One region of the Streptomyces sp. NBC_00873 genome, then DNA from elsewhere that is predicted to be linked to it. Evidence: riboswitches for the same ligand, from Rfam matches in the RefSeq annotation. Region 1 holds a riboswitch; the other holds the start of a gene.
The links. A riboswitch is a leader RNA that binds a small molecule or an ion and turns the genes downstream of it on or off. The one in region 1 is predicted to bind glycine.
Positions count from the first base shown of each region.

Region 2: linked by a shared signal. The riboswitch ahead of gcvP (aminomethyl-transferring glycine dehydrogenase) and the one ahead of gcvT (glycine cleavage system aminomethyltransferase GcvT) in region 1 are both predicted to bind glycine.

Region 1 covers NZ_CP108803.1:3,050,209-3,055,418, reverse strand. The annotation lists gene gcvH (glycine cleavage system protein GcvH) at 1-239, opposite strand, end outside; gene gcvT (glycine cleavage system aminomethyltransferase GcvT) at 309-1,433, opposite strand; glycine riboswitch at 1,575-1,672, opposite strand; gene OH809_RS13665 (AAA family ATPase) at 1,832-2,527, shown strand; gene OH809_RS13660 (enhanced serine sensitivity protein SseB) at 2,677-3,447, shown strand; gene OH809_RS13655 (enhanced serine sensitivity protein SseB C-terminal domain-containing protein) at 3,792-4,568, shown strand; gene OH809_RS13650 (hypothetical protein) at 4,724-4,846, opposite strand; gene OH809_RS13645 (ABC transporter permease) at 4,961-5,210, shown strand, end outside.
Region 2 covers NZ_CP108803.1:7,604,014-7,609,223, forward strand. The annotation lists gene OH809_RS35090 (DNA polymerase IV) at 1-985, shown strand, start outside; gene OH809_RS35095 (PRC-barrel domain-containing protein) at 910-1,290, opposite strand; glycine riboswitch at 1,392-1,489, shown strand; gene gcvP (aminomethyl-transferring glycine dehydrogenase) at 1,684-4,569, shown strand; gene OH809_RS35105 (DUF5999 family protein) at 4,656-4,862, opposite strand; gene OH809_RS35110 (hypothetical protein) at 5,203-5,210, opposite strand, start outside.

The DNA.
Region 1 (5,210 bases):
GAGGCGGTGACCTCGCCGGTCACCGGCGAGTACAGGTCGCTGACGGACTTGGTCGACTCGAGCTCGCCGCAGGTCTCGCCCGCGGTCACCGTGTCACCGACCTCCGGGAGCTGGGCGTAGACGACGTCACCGAGCGCGTTGGCCGCGAACTCGGTGATGCCGACCGTTGCCACACCGTCCTCGAGGGCCGACAGCCACTCGTGCTCCTTGCTGTAACGCAGCTGCTGGGGGTTGCTCATGACCTGAATTCTCCTGTACTCGGGGGAGTGCTGATGAACGGTGGTCTTACGGTGTGAGACGCGACTACGTCACTTCTGGCGCTTGTAGAACGGCAGGGCGACGACCTCGTACGGTTCGTGGCTGCCGCGGATGTCCACTCCGACGCCCGTGGTCCCGGGCGCGGCGTGCGTGGCGTCCACGTACGCGATGGCGACCGGCTTGCCGAGCGTCGGCGACGGGGCGCCGGAGGTGACCTCGCCGATGACCTGGCCCTCGGCGACGACGGGGTAGCCGGCGCGCGGCACCCGGCGGCCCTCGGCGATCAGACCGACGAGCTTGCGCGGCGGGGCGGTCTCGGCGCGCTCGGCGGCGGCCTCCAGGGCCTTGCGGCCGACGAAGTCGCCCTCCTTCTCGAACTTCACGACCCGGCCGAGACCGGCGTCGAACGGGGTCAGCTCGGTGGTCAGCTCGTGCCCGTACAGCGGCATGCCTGCCTCCAGGCGCAGCGTGTCGCGGCAGGACAGACCGCACGGGATCAGGCCACGGGAGGCGCCAGCCGCCGTGAGGGCCTGCCAGAGCTGCTCTGCGTGCTCGGGGGCGACGAACAGCTCGAAGCCGTCCTCGCCGGTGTAACCGGTACGGGCGATCAGCGCGGGCACACCGGCGACGGTGCCGGGCAGGCCCGCGTAGTACTTCAGACCGTCCAGGTCGGCGTCGGTGACCGAGGCCAGGATGGCGGGGGACTCGGGGCCCTGGACGGCGAGCAGCGCGTACGCGTCGCGGTCGTCGCGCACCTCGGCGTCGAACCCGTCGGCGCGGGCGGTCAGCGCGTCCAGCACGATCTGGGCGTTCCCGGCGTTGGCGACGACCAGATATTCGGGGGCCGCGGCCTCTCCCAGCCGGTAGACGATCAGGTCGTCCAGGATGCCGCCGTCCTCGGCGCAGATCATCGTGTAGCGGGCGCGGCCGACGGCTACGGTGCCGATGTTGCCGACCAGCGCGAAGTTCAGGAACGCCGCGGCCTGCGGGCCGGTGACGGTGATCTCACCCATGTGCGACAGGTCGAAGAGACCCGCCTTCGTGCGCACCGCGTTGTGCTCGTCGCGCTCGCTGGCGTAGCGCAGCGGCATGTCCCAGCCGGCGAAGTCGGTCATGGTCGCGCCCAGCGAGCGATGCAGGGCGTCGAGGGCGGTGAGACGGGGGGCGTTGCTCATAGGTGTGGCTCCCAGGGCATGACGACGAGGACGATCCCTCCCCATCTGTCATCGGAACCTGAGAGGTTCGCCGAGAGACCCCCGGGGGGTTCGGCTTGCACCTTGGGTGGAGCCGCGGGGCGACTCGCTTTTCAGATCTGCCTCATCCACGCGGTACGGGGCCTGAGAGATTCAAGGGAGGATCTTGCTCCTTCGGCGCCCGGCACACACTGTGGCCGGAGCTCTCCCGCGCGGATTCAAGCGGCCTTTATGCAGTTGGCCGGGTCATCATCGCACGCATTGCGGAAAAGTGGGGCGTCGGTACCCGATGCACGGAACGAGTAGTGGGACGGTTGCCTCGCATTACCTTTTCTTTACACTTCTTGGGCAGGCGTGGGTGACCCGACAGGGGGAGGGCGATGACGTTGCAGCGGTACGCGACGACCGCGGGGGTCGCGCACGGCGCGATGCCCGCGCAGCCGGGCGCACCTGCCCGGGAATTGCTGGGCACGCACGCGCCCGTCGTGCGGGACCTGCGTGAGCGCGCCGGGCGCAGCCCGCGCGAACTGCATTTCGCGACAGGCGATGTGGTGGTGGTCTCCGGGCTGCCCGGAGGCGGCAAGTCGACACTGATCCGGCGGGCGGTGGCCGTACGGGCCATCGACTCCCAGGACACCCGGGACCGCTGGGCGCAGCAGGTGCCCCGCTTACTCCCGTACGCCCTCTACCGCCCGCTGGTCCGCGTCGCCCATTACTGGGGGCTGTGGCGGGCGCTGTGCTCCGGTGAGTCCGTCGTCGTCCACGACTGCGGGACCCAGACATGGGTGCGGGGCTGGCTGGCCCGGCACGCACGGCGTCGCGGCCGCACGCTGCATCTCGTGCTGCTCGACGTCACCCCCCAGGAGGCCAGGGAGGGCCAGCGCGAGCGTGGGCGCGGAGTCTCCGGATACGCCTTCGCCCGGCACCGCAGGGCCGTCGGCCGGCTGCTGCGGGACACCGAGGCGGGCGTCCTGCCGCTCGGCTGCTCCTCGGCGGTGCTGCTGGACCGGGAGGCGGCCGGGATGCTGGCGAGGATTACGTTCGCCGACGCCCAGGGGATGACGGGACAGCCCTGAGGGTCGTTCATTTCGGATCAGGCACCGCGCGCGCCCGGCATGATCCGCGCTGGAGAGGCGCCGGCACCCGGTCGTCCGTCACCGCGGAGGGGCGCGCCGGAGTTACTGTTCTGCGGCAACGCATGAGGGTGAGAAGGGGAAGCAGCGCAGTGGACATTCCGGCATCGGTCCAGAACCATCCGCAGAGCGGATGGCCGGCCAATGAGCTCGAAGAGGTGCTGGTTGCCTCGCTGGGCAGCCCGGAGGCGGGCGGCCGGCTCGTCGAAGTGCTCGGCCGCAGTCACCTCTGGGTGCCGCTTCCCAGCGGCGGGGGCCCCGATGCCCTGTCGCTCGACCTGCCGACGGTGGAGATCGAGGGAGCTGCGTACGTCCCCGTCTTCAGCTCCGAACACCAGTTCCTGCAGTGCGTCGGCACCCATATGTCCTTCACCGTGGCGCCCGCCGTGGAATTCGCCCGCGGGCTGCCCCCGCAGCTCGGCATCGCGGTCAACCCGGGCGGCGCCGTCGGCATGCCGCTGCCGCCGCCCGCCGTCGCCGAACTCTGCCGCACCGGCCGCACCTCGCTGGACGGGCCGGCCACCGGCGGCCGGGTCCGGCTGTATGAGCCGGACTGGCAGGAGGAGCCCGTCGACTTCCTCGCGGCCGCGGCCGGGGAATTCGAGGAGAGCGGCGTCGTGCGCACTGCCCGCCGGACGCTGGCCAGCATCGAGGGCGGCGATCCCGTTCTCTTCATAGGCGTCGAGTTCTCCACCTGGGACGGCGCGGGGCGCAACGCCCCGATGGACGCCCTGGGCCGCGCGCTGGGCCGTGTCGAGGTGCCCTGGCCGGTCAATCTGGTCCTGCTCGATGTGGCGCAGGACCCGGTCGCCGACTGGATGCGGGCCAGGATCCGGCCGTTCTACCAGCGCGAGGGTTACTAGTGCCGTGACCGGCAATGTTTGCCCCATGAGGAGCGTCCTCCAGTGCGTGCGATCGCAAGGCGGCCATAAGTCCTGGTAGCGCCGCTACCAGGACTTATGGCCAACGCAGCGAGCGAGCGCGCCGGGCGGCGCGGCGGGGCAAAGCCTGCCCGGAGGGGTACTGGAGCGCGGAGTCACCGACTCCGGGGATTGCGGGCGCGACACCGTCGACCTGTGGCGTCAAGTCGGTGTCAGGGGCGCCGCATAAGCTGGTTTGATGGCTAGTGCCTCGGCCACCGAGCCGCACCCGTGTGCCCCGGGAGCGGCAGGCCGACACAGTGGAGCGAAGAGGGGCGGGACCCAGGGTGAGTGCGTCAGGCACCGCGGCGGCCGGGCAGGTCGAGCACATGCTGCGCCAAGTGACGCCCGGGCGCTACGACGCGTACGAGGCACTGCTCCGGGCGCTCGCCGGCGACCGGATCTGGATGCTGCTCTGGCACGGCCGGGCGGGCTCGCCCGATGCCCAGTACGGGAACATGGAGGTCGACGGGCTGGGCTACGCGCCCTGTGTGACCTCTGCCCAGGAACTCTCGGCCAGCGGCTGGAACCGGGCCCATGAAGTAGTCACCGGACTCGACATCGCCCGCGCTCTCTTCCCGGACCGCTGGGGCATCTGGCTCAACCCGCACGCCCCCGGCGGCGGCGTCGGCATCCCGTGGCTGGATCTGCGCCGTATCGCCACCGGCCTCGACCGGATGCCCGCGGGACCGCTCCGGCTCACCGAGCCGGCCATCGAGATCCCGCAGTTCTACGCCCTGCTCTCGCAGAACGCCCACCACACCCCCGCGATCCGCTCCCTGCGCCGGGCCTGGGTGCAGCCCGCGCTCGGGGTGCCGTACCTCGCCATCGGTCTCGATCTTTACGACGCGAGCCAGACCTCCGTCGACGCGGTGCGCGCGATGATGCAGCAGTCGATCGGCGCGGTCCCGGACGGGCTGCCCGTTTCCACCGTCGCGATGTCCGACGAGTACGACCCGGTCGCGATGTGGCTCCGCGCCAATGCCCGCCCGTTCTACGACCGTGAGGCGCACGTCGCGCCCGCTCCCGCCGTTGGTTACGGCTACCCCCCGGCCCACGGCTGACCGGCCCGGACGCCCGCCAATTAGAGCCGGGATGAACCCCGTTGGGGCACCTGTCCGATCTGGGCGAAGAGTGCCGACTTGGTTCGCTGGGACGATCGCGGCGTCCGGATAACGGAAGCTGGCTGGTCACATCACGGTTGCGCATCCATTCCCCATCAGGGCTGGCGGGTGATCCGCGACGCGTTGAAGACTCCCCGAAACAAGAAGCGTTCGGCGCCCTGTGCGGCCTGCGGCTTCTGGTTGGACCAGTTGAACTGCTCCACTCGCACCACCTGCATTTTCCGTAACACCCGCACCAAACGTGCGACTTGCACCTGTGATGTGAACAGGCCGCTACAGCGGCGGGCACGGGCCGGCCACAGTCGGTCGAGCCGAGAGGGGTCCCCACAACGATGACGGCACCACTGCACGACAGCGCGGCCGAGACAGCGACCGTCGATGTCACGGCCGATGTCCCGGCCAAGGACATCGACGGCCGTTCGCCGGGACGTATCGCCTGGACACGGTTGAAGCGCGACAAAGTGGCGCTCGCCGGTGGTGTGGTCGTGCTCCTGCTGATCCTGATCGCGGTGTTCGCGCCGCTGATCGTGAATCTCCTCGGCCACCCGCCGAACGAATTCCACGAGGATCTGCTCGACCCGG
Region 2 (5,210 bases), 4.6 Mb from region 1:
GGAGGAGGCGAAACCGAACGGGCTGCTGGTCATCGAGCCGGGGACCGAACGGGAACTGCTCGCCCCGATGTCCGTACGGATCCTCCCCGGCGTGGGCCCCGCCACCGGGGACCATCTGCGGCGGGCCGGGATGACCACGGTCGACGACCTGGCCACGGCCGGCGAGGCGGAGCTCGTGCGGCTGCTGGGGAAGGCGCACGGCGTCGCGCTGCATCGCATGGCCCTCGGGTACGACGACCGCCCCGTCGTGGCCGAGCGAGACGCCAAGTCGGTGTCGGTCGAGGACACCTTCGACATGGATCTGCACGACCGGATCCGGGTCAGGACGGAGGTCGAGCGCCTGGCGGACCGTTGTGTCCAGCGGCTGCGGGCCGCGGAGCGCTCGGGACGCACCGTGGTGCTGAAGGTGCGCAGATACGACTTTTCGACGCTCACGCGGTCCGAGACGCTCCGGGGGCCGACGGACGACCCCACAGTGGTCAGAGAGGCCGCCGCGCGGCTCCTGGAGGCTGTGGACACCACCGGAGGGGTGCGGCTGCTCGGGGTGGGCGTCACTGGGCTCGCCGACTACACGCAGGAGGATCTCTTCGCCCAGGCAGCCGGTGAGCGGGCCGCGCTCGAGGTCCCGGCCAGTGAGGAACAGCGCGCGGGCGGCCACGGGGACGAGCCGGCGGACGGGGTGCAGGAGCAGGAGACCGCCGAACAGCTCGCGGCCCGGCGCTGGCCCGCCGGGCACGACGTATGCCATGACACCTTCGGCCACGGCTGGGTGCAGGGCAGTGGAGTGGGCCGGGTGACCGTGCGGTTCGAGGAACCCGAGTCACCGCCCGGCCGGGTGCGGACGTTCCGTGTCGACGATCCGGAGCTGCAGCCGGCCGATCCGCTCCCGCTGGTGAGTGATCCGGCGGACTACTCGTCCTGGCCGGCCAGCCTGCCGAAGTCCCGGTCCGGGCCCGGCTCGTCGGGCGGCGAGTCCAGACCGTAGTGCCGGTAGAGCTGAAGCTCCTGTTCCGGCGAGAGATGGCGGCCCACGCCGAAGTCGGGTGCGTCCTTGATCAGCGCACGGTCGAAGGGGATCCGGAGCACGTCGTCGACGAATTCGCTGGGCTCGAGCGGCACGAAGGCGTCCCTGCTGAACAGTCCGGTACGCACGGCTGCCCACTCGGGTATGCCGGTCGCGTCGTCGAGGTACACCTCGTCCACAGTTCCGATCTTGGTGCCCTTGCGGTCGAATGCCTTGCGGCCGATCAGGTTGCGCGGATCGATGTCGGTCTGCACGGTCCCTCCCATTGGTCGCGGCTACTCCACAGGCACTACGAAAGTGCAGATTCGGGCTGTCGGCCACTTGAGAATTCCGTCGCGAGCCCCGCTGGTAGGCTGGTGATGGCTGCTGACCCCGTGCGGGAGAGTCTTCCGGAGCACATCCGGCAGGCGCCGAAGGAGCAAATCCTCCCCGGAATCTCTCAGGCCCCCGTACCGCACGGACGAGGTCACTCTGGAAAGCAGGGCGGGTTTCGTGGCGGCAGCAGCCGGGACGGATCCCTCCCTCACCGACGGTGAAAGCCGGTATGCCTCAGGGCGCACCGGTGAAGCTCTCAGGTTGAGATGACAGAGGGGGAGGCCGTCCGGGCACCCGCGCCGTGGTGCCCCTCGCAGGTCGTGACAGACCAGGAGGCCTCCACCATGACCCCCCGTCGCACTCCGCTCTCCCAGCTGGAGCAGGGCATCCCCTTCGAGCAGCGCCACATCGGCCCCGATGCCGAGGCGCAGGCGAAGATGCTCGCCCAGGTCGGTTACGGCTCGCTCGACGACCTCACCGCGGCCGCAGTGCCCGATGTGATCAAGAGTGCGGAGGCGCTGCAGCTGCCGTCGGCCCGTACCGAGGCCGAGGTCCTTGCCGAGCTCCGCACCCTGGCCGACCGCAACCAGGTGCTCGCCCCGATGATCGGGCTCGGCTACTACGGCACGTTCACCCCGCCGGTGATCCTCCGCAACGTCATGGAGAATCCCGCCTGGTACACGGCCTACACGCCGTACCAGCCGGAGATCTCGCAAGGCCGCCTGGAGGCGCTCCTCAACTTCCAGACGATGGTCGCCGAGCTCACCGGGCTGCCCACCTCCGGCGCCTCGCTGCTCGACGAGGGCACCGCCGCTGCCGAGGCCATGGCGCTCGCCCGACGCGTCGGCAAGGTCAAGGACGGAGTCTTCCTGGTCGACTCCGACACCCTGCCCCAGACCATTGCCGTGATCGAGACCCGCGCCGAGCCGACCGGTGTCGAGGTCGTCGTCGCCGATCTCGCCGCGGGTATCCCCGCTGAGATCGCCGGGCGCGGTGTCTTCGGCGTGCTGCTCCAGTACCCCGGTGCCTCCGGCGCCGTCCGCGACATCAAGCCCTTCATAGAGCAGGCCCACGAGCTCGGCGCGATCGTCACCGTCGCCGCCGACCTGCTCGCCCTGACCCTGCTGACCTCGCCCGGTGACCTCGGCGCGGACATCGCCGTCGGCACCACGCAGCGCTTCGGTGTCCCGATGGGCTTCGGTGGACCGCACGCTGGCTTCATGGCCGTACGCGAGAAGTTCGCCCGCAGCTTGCCCGGCCGCCTCGTCGGTGTCTCCGTCGACGCGGACGGCAACAAGGCGTACCGGCTCGCCCTGCAGACCCGCGAGCAGCACATCCGTCGCGAGAAGGCCACCAGCAACATCTGTACCGCGCAGGTGCTGCTCGCCGTGATGGCCGGGATGTACGCGGTCTACCACGGCCCCGACGGCTTGCGGATGATCGCGCAGCGCACCCACCGCTACGCCACGATCCTGGCCGAGGGCCTGCGCGCGGCCGGGGTCGACGTCGAGACCGGCGCCTACTTCGACACGCTCACTGTGCGTGTCCCCGGCAAGGCAGCGGATGTCGTGGCCGACGCCCGCGACCGCGGGGTCAACCTGCGTCTTGTCAACGCCGACCGGGTCTCCCTCGCCTGCGACGAGACCACCACGCGTGCGCAGCTCGCCGCCGTCTGGGCCGCCTTCGGCGCCGACGGTGACATCGAGGCGCTGGACGCCGCTGCCGCCGACGCGCTGCCCGAGTCCCTGCTGCGCACCGGCGAGATCCTCACCCATCCAGTCTTCCACCAGCACCGCTCCGAGACCGCGATGCTGCGCTACCTGCGCAAGCTCGCCGACCGTGACTACGCGCTGGACCGCGGCATGATCCCGCTCGGCTCCTGCACCATGAAGCTGAACGCGACCACCGAGATGGAGTCGATCACCTGGCCCGAGTTCGGTGCGCTGCACCCGTTCGCGCCGGCCGAACAGGCGGAGGGCTACCTCACGCTGATCCGTGAGCTGGAGGAGCGCCTCGCCGAGGTCACCGGCTACGACGCGGTCTCCATCCAGCCGAACGCGGGCTCGCAGGGCGAGTTCGCGGGCCTGCTCGCCGTGCGTGCGTACCACCGGGCCAACGGCGACGAGCAGCGGACCGTCTGCCTCATTCCGTCCTCCGCGCACGGCACCAACGCCGCGAGCGCCGTGATGGCGGGCATGAAGGTCGTCGTGGTGAAGACCGCCGACGACGGTGAGGTCGACGTCGAGGACCTCCGCGCCAAGATCGAGAAGCACCGCGACGAGCTCGCCGTGCTCATGATCACGTACCCGTCGACGCACGGTGTGTTCGAGGAGCACGTCGCCGACATCTGCGCCGAGGTGCACGATGCGGGCGGTCAGGTGTACGTCGACGGCGCCAACCTCAACGCACTGGTCGGTCTTGCCAAGCCCGGTCGGTTCGGCGGCGACGTGTCGCACCTGAACCTGCACAAGACCTTCTGCATCCCGCACGGCGGCGGTGGCCCCGGTGTCGGCCCGGTCGGCGTGCGCGCCCATCTGGCGCCGTACCTGCCGAACCACCCGCTGCAGCCCGCCGCGGGCCCCGAGACCGGTGTCGGACCGATCTCGGCCGCGCCCTGGGGCTCGGCCGGTATTCTCCCGATCTCCTGGGCGTACGTACGCCTGATGGGCGGGGAGGGCCTCAAGCGCGCGACGCAGGTCGCCGTACTCGCGGCCAACTACATCGCCAAGCGTCTGGAACCGCACTACCCGATCCTGTACAACGGCCCGGCCGGTCTGGTCGCGCACGAGTGCATCGTGGATCTGCGGCCGATCTCCAAGGCGACCGGGATCAGCGTCGACAACATCGCCAAGCGTCTGATCGACTACGGCTTCCACTCGCCGACCATGTCGTTCCCGGTGGCGGGCACGCTGATGATCGAGCCGACCGAGAGCGAGAACCTCGCCGAGCTCGACCGCTTCTGCGACACGATGATCGCCATCCGCGGCGAGGTCGAGAAGGTGGCCTCCGGCGAATGGAGTGCGGACGACAACCCGCTGACCAACGCCCCGCACACCGCCGCCATGCTCGGCGGGGAGTGGACGCACGCGTACAGCCGCGAGACGGCCGTCTTCCCGGCCGGAGTCTCGGCCGCCGACAAGTACTGGCCGCCGGTGCGCCGGATCGACGGTGCGTTCGGTGACCGCAACCTCGTCTGCTCCTGCCCGGCGCTGGACGAGTACGACAACTGACCCACCCGTTCGGGTGTGACGCGGACATGCCTCGGGGCCGGTTCGGAGATCTTCTCCGGGCCGGCCCCATTTCTTACGGGCCGCGGTCAGGCGGCCTTCATCACCCGGCCGGCGTCCAGCGGCCGGTGCGGAGCGATGATCTGCCCGTCCGGGAGCAGCTCACCGGTGTCCTCGAAGAGCAGGACGCCGTTGCACAGCAGGCTCCAGCCCTGTTCCGGGTGGTGTGCCATCAGGCGTGCGGCTTCCCGGTCGGCTGAGTCGGCGGTCGGGCAGGGTGGCTTGTGCTGGCACATGGCTGGGTTCTTTCGCTGCGTTGTAGTGAGTGTCCTGCGGCTTGATGAGGTGTTCATGGCCGCCCCCCCGTATCTATCGGTCCGGTTCCAGTGTTGCCCCACGGGCGCCAATCCGCAGGGATTTCGCGGCAGCGCTGCTCCTACTCTCATGACGCATCACCCGGGCGGACGGTTCAATACAACTGCACTGTCCCTTCGGGTGGTTCGGGGTGGCCGGACCGGACTAGTCCGGATGGGACCGGGGGCGCCCGCCGTCCCGCGCTGCGTGTCCCGCAGCACTGTGCCCCGCCACCGGAAACGGCGACGGGGCACAGTACGGCGTGCCGGAGGCGGGACGGGGTCAGGCGG